One region of the Duganella sp. LjRoot269 genome, then DNA from elsewhere that is predicted to be linked to it. Evidence: predicted binding sites of a transcription regulator. Region 1 holds the regulator's gene; the other holds the start of a gene.
The links. Region 1 encodes FliA, which starts transcription of late flagellar genes. Its sites were predicted from a motif close to CTAAAGTTTNNNNNNNNNNNGCCGNTA; they were not measured.

Region 1 (7,475 bases):
TGCTGGGCCGCGCAGAAGTGCAGGCGCTGCTGGATCATCTGGGCAAGGACGCGCCCAAGCTGGTGGAAGACCTGGTGCCGAAGATGGTGTCGCTGTCGACCCTGCAGAAGGTGCTGCAGAACCTGCTGGTGGAAGGTGTGCACATCCGCGACATGCGCTCCATCATCGAGACCCTGGCCGAGCATACCGTGCATACGCAGGATCCGAACGACCTGACGGCGCTGGTGCGCATCGCGCTGGGCCGGGCGATCGTGCAGCAGCTGTTCCCGGGCGCCAGCGAGTTGTCGGTGATGACCCTGGACAATCGCCTGGAACGCTTGCTGATGCAGGCGCTGGCGGCCAGCGGTCCGGACGGGGCCGGCATCGAACCCGGCCTGGCCGACACCATCGCGCAGCAGGCGCAGCAGGCCGCCGCGCAGCAGGAAGCGCTGGGCTTGACGCCGGTGCTGCTGGTGCCGGGACCGCTGCGCGCCTTGCTGTCGCGCTTCCTGCGCCGCGCCTTGCCGCAGTTGAAGGTGCTGTCGCATGCCGAGATTCCGGAGACCAAGACCATCCGCGTGACGGCGCTGGTGGGCCAGCAGCCGGCATAAGTTTGACGCGGTCGCGGACGCATCCATGCGGGCGGCCTAGACTGCTCGCATGGACAACGACGACTACGACACGCCGTGGAAGGAAGTGGTTACGCACCACTTTCCGGAATTCATGGCATTCTATTTTCCTTTGGCGCACGCGGCCATCGAGTGGTCGCAGCCGCACACCTTTCTCGACCAGGAGTTTGCGGCGCTGACCCGCGATGCCGAGCTGGGCAAGCGCTTGCTCGACAAGCTGGTCAGCGTACATCTGGTCGATGGCGGGCAGCAGTGGGTGCTGGTGCACTTGGAGGTGCAGGGCTGGCATGACCGCGATTTTGCCGAGCGCATATTTGTCTACAATTATCGCGCTTATGATCGCTATCGCCGCGCGGTCGCCAGCCTGGCGTTGTTGACGGATGATAGCAAGCGCTGGCGACCGGATACGTTCGGTTACCGCCTGCTTGGCAGCGAAATGGGGATCAGATTTCCTGTCGTCAAACTGGGGGATTTTTCCGATCGGATCGCTGAGTTGGAGATGCATCCGAATCCCTTTGCACTGGTTACCGTGGCCTATCTGCAAGCGCGGCAGACCCGGAATAGCATCCATCGGCGGCGCATCGCCAAGTGGCGCCTGACCAAGCTTTTGTATCAGCGTGACTGGGGCAAGCAGCGTATTATTAATTTGTACCGAGTGATCGATTGGATCATGCGTTTGCCACAGGGACTTGAAGCACGATTGCGGGAGGGCATCCTGCAAATGGAAAGGAGGAAGACCATGACTTACCTGTCTTCGATAGAGCGCATAGGCATGGAAATTGGCATGAAAAAGGGCATGCAACAAGGACTGGAAGAAGGACGGCAAGAAGGACGGCAAGAAGGGCGGGCGGAGTTGCTTGCCGAGTTGCTGGCAAGGCGCTTCGGCGAGCTCGGTGGGGATGTGCGGGAGCGGTTGGCTACGGCGACCGCGGAACAACTGTCCGTCTGGGGCGCGAACTTTGTCGATGCGCGGTCGCTGGCCGAGGTTTTTCGGAGCGGCTAGGCCGCCCCGGCCGCAATAGCGAAATGCGGCCCATTTGCCCCCCTGTTCAATGGATCGTTTCCAGAGTGCATCGTCAATAATGGCACTGTCGAGTAAAGGCGTCTCATCCGGAAGACGCGCTGCTCCATCCAGTTCCCTGAGAGACGGCCATGAACGTGAAAAAATTTACCGCACCGACGTCCCGCGAAGCGCTGCGCAAAGTCCGCGAATCGCTCGGCCCCGATGCCGTGATCCTGTCCAACCGCCAGGCCGACGGTGGTGTTGAAATTCTCGCCCTCGCCAACGACGATGCCGCCTCGCTGGCCATGCCGGCGCCCCATACGCCGATGGCCGATCCGGCGCCGTCGCTCGACCTGAATACCGCCGTGCCGCAAGGCCGCGCCGACCAGCGTATCGAGCCGCGCTTTGAGTCACGCATGGAACCGCGCATGGAATCGCGTACCGATTCCCGCTTCGAGCCGCGCATGGAAACCAACTACCCGACGCCGGCGCCAGCCGCCCAGCCATCCCTGCCAGCGCAACCGGTGCGCCGCGTGGTGGCTTCGGCTTCGTCGTTCGCCACCGCCACCAAGGCCGCCGCCGCTGCCGCGCCAGCGCCGGCCAAGGCATCGGTCGACGTCGACCAGATCGCCGCGATGGTGGCCGCCGCCGTCGCCAGCGCCAAGGAAAACGCCGCCGCCGAAATGCACGGCATGATGAGCGAAATCCGCGCCATGCGCGGCATGATGGAAACCCAATTGGCCGAAATCTCCTGGGGCGCGACGCAGGCGCGCGAACCGCAGAAAGCCGCCGTGCTGCGCGAAATGCTGGCCGCCGGCTTCTCCGCCAGCCTGGCGCGCTACCTGCTCGACAAGATGCCCGCCAACCGCGACGCCGCCGACAGCCTGCGCTGGATCAAGACCGTGTTGACCCGCAACCTGTCGACCATGGCCAACGAAGAAGCGCTGATCGACCAGGGCGGCGTGTTCGCGCTGGTCGGCCCGACCGGCGTCGGCAAGACCACCAGCACCGCCAAGCTGGCCGCGCGCTGCGTGATGCGCCACGGCCCGGACAAGCTGGCCCTGATCACCACCGACGCCTATCGTATCGGCGCCCACGAGCAGCTGCGCATCTACGGCAAGATCCTCGGCGTGATGGTGCACTCGGTGAAGGACGAGGCCGACCTGCGTATCGCGTTGAAGGAACTGAAAAACAAGCACACGGTGCTGATCGACACCGTCGGCGTCAGCCAGCGCGACCAGATGGTCACCGAGCAGGTGTCGATGCTGCAAGGCGCCGGCTCCGACGTCAAGCGCCTGCTGTGCCTGAACGCCACCGCCACCCAGGAAACCCTGAACGAAGTGGTGCGCGCGTATCAGGGCAGCGGCCTGGCCGGTTGCATCATGACCAAGCTCGATGAAGCGGCCGCCATCGGCAACGTGCTGGACGTGGTGATCCGCCAGAAACTGAACCTGTTCTACGTGTCGAACGGCCAGCGCGTGCCGGAAGACCTGCACCTGGCCGATCCGGCCTATCTGATCGACCGCGCTTTCAAGCTGAAGCGCGACGTCGTCAACAGCCAATACCTGGACGCCGAACTGCCGCTGTTGATGAGCAATGCGGGCAACGCCGGCGCGCTGCGCGAGGTGCACCTTGGCTAATTTCGATTTCGACCAGGCGGAGGGACTGCGCCGCATGCTGGCGGGGCCCAAGCCCCGCATCGTCACTTTTTTGTCGGCCACCCCGCAGGATGACAAGGGCGCCATGCTGGTCAACCTGGGCGCCTCGCTGGCCCGCGCCGGCAACGACGTGCTGCTGGTCGACGCCTGCGCCAGCGCCCACGGCGTGGCCTCGCGCCTCGGCGTCGACGGCGGCGCCAGCCTGCTCAACGTGGCGCGCCAGGAATGCGGACTGAATCAGGTGATACACCAGGTGCCGCAAGGCTTCGCTGTGGCGTCGATGACACGCGGCCAGCCGCGCTGCGGCCCTGACGAAACCCGCCGCCTTGCCAAGGCTTTCGACGTGCTGGCCAAGCAGACCGGCATCGTCATCGTCGACGGCGAATTCGACGGCGAGGCTTTCCCGGTGCCGGTCATGGCCAGTTCGGAAATCGTGGTCCAGGTATCGAATAGCGCTACCTCGATCAAGGCCGCGTACAGTATGATCAAGCGCCTGAACCAGGAGCTGGGACGCCGTCCATTCGGAATTCTGGTCACCGGGGCTTCCGAATCGGAGGCAAAGGTGGTATACGATAATATGGCACAGGCAGCCAGCCGATACCTCGCCGTGAACCTCGTTTCGATGGGATCGGTGCCGGCGGATGAATACCTGCAGCGCGCGGCACGCTTGGGGCGTGCGGTGGTCGATGCGTTTCCGCTGGCCGGGGCTTCGGTGGCGTTTCGTCAACTGGCGGGGCGCTTCGCGCTGGCTGGCTCGCCTTCATTCCAATAGAAGGCGTTTCCTTGAGGAGTAACAGCATTATTTTGGCGCTCAATTAACACAAAAACAGCCTATGTACACGGTCAAAGGGAAAGCGGACAAGGATTCTTTGCTGACGGAGCATATGCCGTTGGTCAAGCGCCTGGCCCATCACATGAAGGCGAAACTGCCGCCCAGCGTCGAAGTCGACGATCTGGTGCAAGCCGGAATGATCGGCCTGCTCGACGCCATCAGCCGTTACGAGGAAACCCATGGCGCCCAGTTTGAAACCTACGCCGTGCTGCGCATCCGCGGCGCCATGCTCGACGAACTGCGCAACAGCGACTGGCTGCCGCGCTCCATGCGTCAGAACATGCGCAAGATCGAGACCGCGATGAGCACCCTGCAGCAGCGCCTGGGCCATCCGCCGACCGAGTCGGAAGTGGCCAAGATGCTCAAGCTGTCGCTGGCCGACTACCAGGAAATGCTGTCCGACGGCGGCGGCCACCAGCTGGTGTACTACGAGGATTTCCACGACGACGACGGCAACGACAGCTTCCTCGACCGTTACTGCTCGGATGAAGACAGCGACCCATTGCGCTCGCTGCTGGACGGCGACTTCCGCCAGGCCGTGATCGACGCCATCGACGCGTTGCCGCCGCGCGAGAAGATCCTGATGGGGCTGTACTACGAGGAGGAGCTCAACTTGAAAGAAATCGGCGCCGTGATGGGCGTATCGGAATCGCGCGTGTCGCAGCTGCACACGCAAGCCGTGGCGCGCCTGCGCGCCTCACTCCGGGAGCGGTCTTGGACTGGGCCAGCGTAGCCGGGGTGCTGCTGGCGCTGGCCGGCATCGTCATCGGCCAGTCGCTTGAAGGCGGCAAGCTCTCTTCGCTGCTGCAGCCGGCCGCGTTTGCGATCGTGGTGGTCGGCACCTTCGGCGCCGTGCTGCTGCAGACCCGCTTCCGCACCTTTGTGCGCGGCCTGCAGATGCTGCGGCTGGTGTTCGCGCCGCCGGCCGACACCCGCGCCGTGCTGGCGCGCGACATCAACGCCTGGAACCTGGCCGCGCGCCGCGACGGCCTGCTGTCGCTGGAGCGCTACATGCTCGCCTCCAAGCACCAGTTCAACACCAAGGGCCTGCGCCTGATCGTCGACGGCATCAATCCCGACAAGCTGCGCCAGATCCTCGACACCGAAATCACCGCCTACGAAACCGAGGAAAGACAGGCGGTGCGCATCTGGGAATCGGCGGCCGGCTACTCGCCGACCATCGGCATCCTGGGCGCGGTGCTGGGCCTGATCCACGTGATGGAAAACCTCACCGATCCGAGCAAGCTCGGTTCCGGCATCGCGGTCGCCTTCGTCTCGACGATCTACGGCGTCGGGCTGGCCAACCTGCTGTTCTACCCGATCGCCAACAAGCTCAAGGCCATCGTCACGCAGGAAGTGCACCAGCAGGAAATCGCCGCCGCCGTGTTCTACGACATCGCCACCGGCGACCACACGCGCGTCATCGACGAACGCATCGCCACGCTGCTGCGGGAGCACTGACATGCAGTACCGGCGTGCGCGCAGGAAGTTCGACGACGAACCGGAGAACCATGAGCGATGGCTGATCTCCTACGCCGACTTCATCACGCTGCTGTTCGCGTTCTTCGTCGTCATGTACGCGATCTCCTCCGTCAATATCGGAAAATACAAGGTTTTCTCCGACGCCTTGGGCGATGCCTTCGGCGGCGCTGGCGCGGCACAGCCGATTAACACGCAGATCCAGAACCTGCCGATCCCCAATCCAGGCCTGAAGCGCCGCACCGAGATGCTGCGCAAGGAAAAAGAGCACATGACCAAGCTGGCGCAGGACTTGTTGTCCACGCTGGCGCCGCTGGTCAAGGAGGGCAAGGTGCGCGTGACGCAGAACAGCCGCGGCGTCAGCGTCGAGATCAACGCCTCGGTGCTGTTCGATCCGGGCGACGCGCGCCTGACCAATGAGTCGACCGAAGCGCTGCGCGCCGTCGCCGGCCTGCTGAAAAACGACGAGCACAATGTGCAGGTCGAGGGCCATACCGACAATCAGCCCATCCGCAACGCGCTGTTCCCGTCCAACTGGGAATTGTCGGCGGTGCGCGCCAGCAGCGTGGTGCGGCTGTTCATCGACGCCGGCGTGGCGCCGGAGCGCCTGACCGCGGTCGGCTTCAGTTCGAACGTGCCGGTGGCGTCCAACGACAACGCGATCGGCCGCGCGCGCAACCGCCGCGTGGCGGTGACGATACTGTCGGGACTGCCGGATACGGTAACGGAATTGCCGACGCAGGCGCCGGCGCAATAAGGAAAGTAAGAAGCTTAGCCGGCGAGGAAGCCGCGGCTGCGGGGCAGGGTGGTGGACATGCCGCCGGGGCCGTAGAAATTATTCGCCGCGCCGCCCTGCGGACGCAACGCCTGCAAGGCTCCCTGCGTATGGCCCATCTGCTTGTTGATCAACATGCCGTTGATGCGGTTCAGTTCCTTGGCTTCGCGGCTTTGCTCCAGCAGCGTTTTCCACAGCGGGGCCGCTTCGGCGGCATCGGCGCCGCTGGCGGCGATCCACGCATCCATGCCCGATTCCTGTGCCGGGTAGCCGGCCTTGCCCAGGGCGCGGTGGCGCTGGGCGGACAACAAGGTCATCTGCGTGACCAGGGCCGATTTCTTGGTCGTGACGGCCGTCAGGCTGTCGAGGTCCGCCGCCACCAGGTATTGCTGCTCCTGCTTCAGGACGCCCAGCAGGGTCGTCATGATCTGTTGTTCTTCGCGCAGGCTGTTCAGCGGGGTAGCGGTTGACATGATGGTCCTATCGTTTCCTTGAGTGCAGCAGATCCTTGACCGTATCGAGCAAGCCATCCGCCACTTTTTCCGAGTTGACCTGGAACTGGCCATCGGCAATCGCCAGCTTGATGCGTTCGACTTTTTTCGTGTCGAACACCGCGCCGTTGCCGCTGGCCGCACTGGCCGCCAATGCCTGCCCTTGGGGCGACAGGCGCACGCTGTCCGAGGTTGCCGCGGTCGACGGTGCCGCCGCCTTGTCCGCGCCGCGCGCGGTCGAGGTCGAAGCGGGCGTCGACGACGGCAAGCCGGTCGTGCTCTTTAATGTATCGTTAATTTTCACAGCCATATCCTTCTCGGGTAGGAGTACGAAACTCCGGGATCTGAGTATGTAACGGCGGCGTCCCGCAAAACTTTAGCGCCGCCCCTTGCTCCAGACCCCTGGCGCCCGTCAGAACGCCACCTCCACCAGCCCGCCCGCCTTGGCGATCCCGGTGATTTGTTGCCCACCGGAAGTTTTTACCTGTACCACCTGGCCGTCGCCCGCCGTGCTCATGGCGCGCGCCTCGGCCGACACGGAAAAGCCGTTGCCGCTGGACACCAGCCGCACCAGTTGTCCGGATTGCACCACCGGCTTGCTGCGCAGCGTGTCGAGCCGCAGCGGGGTG
Region 2 (7,475 bases), 5.9 Mb from region 1:
CCCAACTGAGCAGCATGAGCTCGGCACAAGTCGCCGCGCTGTCGAGCAACGCCATCGGCGCGATTGAAACCGCCGACATCGTCGGCCTGACCACCGCCAACGTCGCCGCGCTGCGCAGCGCGCAGCTGGTGGGCCTGGCCACGGCGCAGGTTGCCGCGCTGTCGACCAACCAGATCGCCGCGCTGAGCACCGCCGCTGTGTTCGGCCTGACCACCAACCAGATCGTGGCGCTGACCACCGCGCAAGCGAGCTCGCTGAGCACCGCACAAGTGGCCGGCCTGAGCACCAACGCCATCGCCGCGCTGGAAACGGCCGACTTCGCAGCACTGAAGTCCGATGCGATCGCCGCGCTGAGCGCCAATCAGGTCAAAGCGCTGACGACCAGCCAGATCGTTGCACTGACCACGGCCGAAGCGGCCGCGCTGAGCACCGCGCAAGTGGCCGCGCTGAGCACCGCCTCGGTTGCCGCGCTGGAAACGGCCGATCTGTCGGCCATCAAAACGGCCGCCATCGCCGCCCTGAGTTCCGCCCAGGTTGCCGCGCTGGGCACGACGCAAGTCAACACCTTGGCCACCGCTTCGCTGGCCGCGCTGAGCACCGCCGGCATCGCCGCGCTGACCACCGACCAGGTCGTCGCGCTGACCTCGGCCCAGCTGAGCAGCATGAGCTCGGCGCAGGTCGCCGCGCTGTCGAGCAACGCCATCGGTGCGATTGAAACCGCCGACATCGTCGGCCTGACCACCGCCAACGTCGCCGCGCTGCGCAGCGCGCAGCTGGTGGGCTTGGCCACGGCGCAGGTCGCCGCGCTGTCGACCAATCAGATCGCCGCGCTGAGCACCGCCGCCGTGTCCGGCCTGACCACCAACCAGATCGTTGCGCTGACCACCGCGCAAGCAAGCTCGCTGAGCACCGCGCAAGTGGCCGGCCTGAGCACCAACGCCATCGCCGCGCTGGAAACGGCCGACTTCGCAGCACTGAAATCGGACGCGATCGCCGCCCTGAGCGTCAATCAGGTCAAGGCGCTGACCACGAATCAGGTGGTTGCACTGACCACGGCCGAAGCGGCCGCGCTGAGTACCGCGCAAGTGGCGGCCCTGTCGAGCGACGCCGTCGCCGCACTGGAAACGGCCGATCTGTCGGCCATCAAGACGGCCGCCATCGCCGCCCTGAGCTCCGCCCAGGTTGCCGCGCTGGGCACGACGCAAGTCAGCACCTTGGCCACCGCTTCGCTGGCCGCGCTGAGCACCGCCGGCATCGCCGCGCTGACCACCGACCAGGTCGTCGCGCTGACCTCGGCCCAGCTGAGCAGCATGAGCTCGGCGCAGGTCGCCGCGCTGTCGAGCAACGCCATCGGCGCGATTGAAACCGCCGATCTGGTCGGCCTGACCACCGCCAACGTGGCCGCGCTGCGCAGCGCGCAACTGGTTGGCCTGGCCACGGCGCAGGTCGCCGCGCTGTCAACCAACCAGGTCGCCGCGCTGAGCACCGCTGCTGTATTCGGCCTGACCACCAACCAGATCGTCGCACTGACCACCGCGCAAGCGAGCTCGCTGAGCACCGCACAAGTGGCCGGCCTGAGCACCAACGCCATCGCCGCGCTGGAAACGGCCGACTTCGCAGCACTGAAGTCCGATGCGATTGCCGCCCTGAGCGCCAATCAGGTCAAGGCGCTGACCACGAATCAAGTGGTTGCGCTGACCACGGCCGAAGCGGCCGCGCTGAGCACCGCGCAAGTGGCCGCGCTGTCGAGCGACGCCGTCGCCGCGCTGGAAACGGCCGACCTGTCGGCCATCAAGACCACCGCCATTGCCGCCCTGAGCTCCGCCCAGGTTGCCGCGCTGACCACCACGCAGATCAACAACCTGGCCACCGCCTCACTGGCCGCGCTGAGCACCGCCGGCATCGCCGCGCTGACCACCAACCAGGTCGTCGCGCTGACCTCGGCGCAGCTGAGCAGCATGGGTTCGGTGCAAGTCAACGCTCTGACCAGCAACGCCATCGGCGCGATCGAAACCGCGGATCTGGTCGGCCTGACCACCGCCAACGTGGCCGTGCTGCGCAGCGCGCAGCTGGCTGGCTTGGCGACCGCACAGGTTGCCGCGCTGTCGACCAACCAGATCGCCGCGCTGAGCACCGCCGCCGTGTCCGGCTTGACCACCAACCAGATCGTGGCGCTGACCACCGCCCAAGCGAGCTCGCTGAGCACCGCGCAAGTGGCCGGCCTGAGCACCAACGCCATCGCCGCGCTGGAAACGGCCGACTTCGCAGCACTGAAGTCGGACGCGATCGCCGCCCTGAGCGCCAATCAGGTCAAGGCGCTGACGACCAGCCAGGTCGTCGCACTGACCACGGCCGAAGCTGCCGCGCTGAGCACCGCGCAAGTTGCCGCGCTGAGCACCGCCTCGGTTGCCGCGTTGGAAACGGCCGACTTGTCGGCCATCAAGACGGCCGCCATCGCCGCTCTGAGCTCAGCCCAGGTCGCCGCGTTGGGCACTACGCAAGTCAACACGCTGGCCACCGCCTCGCTGGCCGCGCTGAGCACCGCCGGCATCGCCGCGCTGACCACCGACCAGGTCGTCGCACTGACCTCGGCTCAGCTGAGCAGCATGGGTTCCGCGCAAATCGGCGCCTTCTCCAGCAACGCCATCGGCGCGATTGAAACCGCCGACATCGTCGGCCTGACCACCGCCAACGTCGCCGTGCTGCGCAGTTCGCAGCTGGCAGGCCTGGCGACCGCACAGGTTGCCGCGCTGTCGACCAACCAGGTCGCCGCGCTGAGCACCGCCGCCGTGTCCGGTCTGAGCACCAACCAGATCGTCGCGCTGACCACCGCGCAAGCGAGCACCTTGGGCACCGCGCAGGTTGCCGCGCTGAGCACCAACGCCATCGCCGCGCTGGAAACGGCTGACCTTGCCGCCTTGTCGACCAACGCGGTTGCCGCGCTGAGCGCGAACCAGGTCAAGGCGCTGACCACCAGCCAGGTCGTGGCCCTGAGCACCGCCGAAGCGGCCGCGCTGAGCACCGCGCAAGTGGCCGCCCTGTCGAGCAACTCGATAGCCGCGTTGGAAACAGCCGACCTGTCGGCCATCAAGACGGCCGCCATCGCCGCCCTGAGCTCCGCCCAAGTCGCCGCGCTGACCACCGCGCAAGTCAACACGCTGGCCACCGCCTCGCTGGCCGCGCTGAGCACCGCCGGCATCGCCGCGCTGACCACCAGCCAGATCGTCGCGCTGACCTCGGCGCAACTGTCTTCGCTGGGCACCGCACAAGTGGTGGCGCTGAGCTCCAACAGCATCGGCGCGATCGAGACGGCCGACCTGGTTGGCCTGAGCACGATCGACGTCGCCGCGCTGCGCACCGCGCAGCTGGCCGGTCTGGCCACGGCACAGGTTGCAGCGCTGTCGACCGGCCAGGTCGCCGCGCTGGCCACCTCGGCCTTCGCCAGCGGTCTGAGCACTGCACAGATCTCCGCCTTGACCACCGCCCAGGCCGCATCGCTGAGCGTGAGCCAGGTTGCCGCGCTGTCGACCAACAACCTCGCCGCGCTGGCCACCGCCGCACTGGCTGCCTTCACCACCCAGGAAATCGGCGCGCTGACCGCCAACCAGCTGGGCGCGCTGAATTCCAGCCAGGGCGTGGCGCTGACCTCGACCCAGGTCGCCGCGCTGACCACCGCCCAGGCTGCCGGCCTGTCGACCGCGGCGCTGGCCGCGCTCGACACCGCCGACCTGGTCGCGCTGAGCACCGCCGCGATCGCCGCGCTGAGCACCAGGCAGTTCGTCACGCTGCGCACCGCTGAAATCGCCTCGCTCACCACCAACCAGGTGCACGCGATGACCTCGGCGCAACTGCATGCGATGACCACCGACCAGGTCCATGCGCTGACCACCACGCAGACCCAGGCGCTGTCGTTCCTGACCCCGGTCGCGCTGGACTTGAACGGCGACGGCGTGCAAACCACGGCGCTGGGCAAGGGCGTGCAGTTCGACCTGCTGGCCAACGGCAACAAAGTCAACACCGGCTGGACCGCCGGCGGCGACGGCCTGCTGGCCCTGGACCGCAACCATGACGGCGTGATCAACGACGGTAGCGAACTGTTCGGCTCCGGCACCACGCTGGCCAACGGCCAGAAAGCGGCCACCGGCTACCAAGCGATGGCGGAACTCGACACCAACGGCGACGGCACCATCGACGCCAAGGACAGCGCCTTCGCCGACCTGCGGGTCTGGGTCGACGGCAACACCGATGGCGTCAGCCAGGCCGACGAGCTGAAGTCGCTGGCCGACCTGGGCATCACCAAGCTCAACCTGGACGTCAAGGTGGGCGGGGCAGTCAACAACGGCAACATCCTGGGTCTGACCTCGACCTTCGAGACGGCCGACGGCGCCACCCATGCGGCGGCCGACGTGTGGTTCGCCACCACGCCGGCCAGCAACCTGAGCGGCAGCGTCAGCAACCTGGCGCAGGCGATGTCGGCCTTCGCCGGCTGCAGCACGCCGGCGGCCGCGGCGCCGAAGCTGGATATCCAGGGCAACGGCGTGGGCGGCAGCGTGGCCCAGCTGGCCGACGCGCTCAAGCAGTTCGACGCCAACGGCAAGCCGGTTCTCGGCGCCGAGAGCCAGGCGGCCACCGACAGCGCGCTGCGTCTGAAAGCGTTGCAGTCGCAGGGCGGCCACGGCTTCCTGGCGGCGCCCGGCAAGTAAAGTAGTACCCCGGCGCAAGCCGGATGTAGTGCCACGCGGCAGGGCTCAGGCCCTGCCGTTTGTCCCAAAAAAGTTGTTTTTGAGAAATCATGGCCCGGTTTTTGCATTGCACTGAGTAAACAAAAAAGCTTAATGCAGCGCAAAAAAGGGTCGCTTTGTACGTTCAGGGCGGTGGCCCGCCGGTTTTTGGGCCGTGATTGAATGAAACTATGCGCTGTTCCCTCGCTATTAAAATGTTAACCGGAGGCAAAATCATGGCTGGCGTATCCTAAAGTTGCCTTCGATATTGACGTTAAGAACTAAAGTGCGCGATTTCGTGATCACGCGCATGTAAAACGCAAAGAAATTCCAGTAGCACCCAATTCAGATGGAGCCGCGGGCGAGACCTGTCGGCTCCATCATCTGTCTGTATAGAACTGTGCAGTGCCCCAAGGAGAATGGAAATGAGCCTCGTAACAAGCATGAGTACCGACCAGATCGCAGCTCTGTCGACCCAAACCATTGCTGCCCTCGCTACCAGCGATATCGTAGCGCTCAATTCAGACCAGACTCGGGCATTGACGACCGATCAGGCGGTGGCGCTGACCACCACCCAGATCGCCGCACTGACCACCAAGCAAATGTCGAACGGCTTGACGACCGACCAGATCGTCGCGCTGAGTTCCAATCAGGTAGGTGTGCTGAGCTCGGCTCAGGTCAACGCCATGGCGACCGCCTACATTGCCGCCCTCGAAACGGCCGACTTCGCCGCACTGAAATCGGGTTCGATCGCCGGCCTGTCGACCGGCCAGCTGGCCGCGCTGACCACCGACCAGGTCGTCGCGCTGACCACCAGCCAGGCCAACGCGCTGAGCAGCGCCCAAGTCGCAGGCTTGAGCACCAACGACATCGTGGCCATGGAAACGGCCGATGTGCTGGCGCTGAAAACCGTCGTCATCGCCAGCCTCAGCACCAGCCAGATGGCCGCGCTGACCACCGACCAGGTAGCCAGCCTGTCGACCGCGCAAGTCGCGTCGCTGAGCACCGCCAACCTGGCATCCGGCCTGACCACCGACCAGATCGTCGCCATGAATTCCAACCAGCTGGGCACGCTGAGCACCGCCCAGTTCGGCGCGCTGGGCACCAGTGCCGTGGCCGCGATTGAAACGGCCGACCTGGTCGCCCTGAAAACCAGCCTGATCGCATCGATCAAGTCGTCGCAGCTGGCAGCCCTGACCACCGACCAGCTGTCGAACCTGACCACCACCCAGATTTCCGCGCTGACCACCGCCAGCATGACCGCGCTGAGCACCGACCAGGTCGTCGCGCTGACGTCCAACCAGGCTGCCGCGCTGACGTCGCAGCAAATCGGCGCGCTGTCGACCAACGCCATCGCCGCGATTGAAACGGCCGATCTGGCCGCGCTGAAGACCGCCGTCATCGCCGGCCTGTCGACCGCCCAGGCCAAGGCCCTGACCACCGACCAGATAGTGGCGCTGAGCGCCGGCCAGGTCGGCGCGCTGAGCACCGGCCAGGTGGCCGCGCTGGGTACCGCCTCCATCGCCGCGATTGAAACGGCCGACATCGGTTCGCTGAAGAGCGCCGCCATCGCCGCGCTGAGCACCGCGCAGACCGCCGCGCTGACCACCGACCAGATCGGCGCACTGGGTACCGCGCAAGTGGCGGCCATCACCACTGCCAACGTTGCCGCCCTGACCACCGACCAGATGGTGGCCCTGACCTCGAACCAGCTGGGCGTGCTGAGCACCGCGCAATTCGGCGCACTGACGACCGGCGACGTGGCCGCCATCTCCACCGCCAACATCGTCGGCCTGAAAACCGCGATCATCGCCTCGCTGAAGACCGCGCAGCTGGCGGCGCTGACCACCGATCAACTGTCGAACCTGACCACCAACCAGGTCGCCGCCATCACCACCGCCAACATCGCGGCGCTGAGCACCGACCAGGTTGTCGCGCTGACGTCCAACCAGTTCGGCGCCCTGAGCTCGGCCCAGGTGAGCGCCTTCAGCACCAACGACATCGCCGCCATTGAAACGGCCGACCTGGCCGCACTGAAAACCGGCGTCATCACCGCGCTGACCAGCAGCCAGACCAAGGCCCTGACCACCGACCAGATCGTCGCCCTGAGCAGCAGCCAGGTCGGCGCACTGACCAGCGGCCAGGTCGCCGCGCTGGGCACCGACGCCATCGCCGCGATTGAAACGGCCGACCTCGGCGCGTTGAAGACCTCGGCCATCGCCGCGCTGAGCACCGCGCAGACCGCCGCGCTGACCACCGACCAGATCGTCGCGCTGAGCACCGCGCAAGTGGCCTCGATGACCACCGCCAACCTGGCCTCGGGTCTGTCGACCGACCAGATCGTGGCGCTGAGCTCGAACCAGCTGGGCGCGCTGAGCACCGCGCAATTCGGTGCGCTGTCGACCCAAGACATCGCCGCCATCGAGACCGGCGACATCGTGGGCCTGAAAACCGCGATCATCGCCTCGCTGAAAACCGCGCAACTGGCGGCTCTGACCACCGACCAGCTGTCGAACCTGACCACCAGCCAGATCGCCTCGATCACCTCGGCCAACATCGCCGTGCTGACCACCGACCAGGTTGTCGCCCTGACGTCCAACCAGATCGGCGCCCTGAGCTCGGCGCAACTGAGCGCCTTCAGCACCAACGACATCGCCGCGATTGAAACGGGCGACATCGGCGCGCTGAAATCGGCCGTCATCGCCGGCCTGACCAGCAACCAGACCAAGGCCCTGACCACCGACCAGATCGTCG

Region 2: ACSQ3S_RS00375 (heme utilization protein) is a predicted target of FliA. The motif match lies at 4,972-4,998, and genes of this name have one in related genera.

What each region holds. Positions count from the first base shown of each region.
Region 1 covers NZ_CAXUSL020000001.1:6,019,185-6,026,659, reverse strand. Annotated here, with positions in the region: gene flhA (flagellar biosynthesis protein FlhA) at 1-590, shown strand, start outside; gene ACSQ3S_RS26985 (Rpn family recombination-promoting nuclease/putative transposase) at 640-1,611, shown strand; gene flhF (flagellar biosynthesis protein FlhF) at 1,761-3,251, shown strand; gene ACSQ3S_RS26975 (MinD/ParA family ATP-binding protein) at 3,244-4,041, shown strand; gene ACSQ3S_RS26970 (RNA polymerase sigma factor FliA) at 4,103-4,834, shown strand; gene ACSQ3S_RS26965 (flagellar motor protein) at 4,816-5,562, shown strand; gene motD (flagellar motor protein MotD) at 5,564-6,337, shown strand; gene ACSQ3S_RS26955 (flagella synthesis protein FlgN) at 6,352-6,828, opposite strand; gene flgM (flagellar biosynthesis anti-sigma factor FlgM) at 6,836-7,150, opposite strand; gene flgA (flagellar basal body P-ring formation chaperone FlgA) at 7,259-7,475, opposite strand, start outside.
Region 2 covers NZ_CAXUSL020000001.1:105,233-112,707, reverse strand. Annotated here, with positions in the region: gene ACSQ3S_RS00380 (heme utilization protein) at 1-4,703, shown strand, start outside; gene ACSQ3S_RS00375 (heme utilization protein) at 5,147-7,475, shown strand, end outside.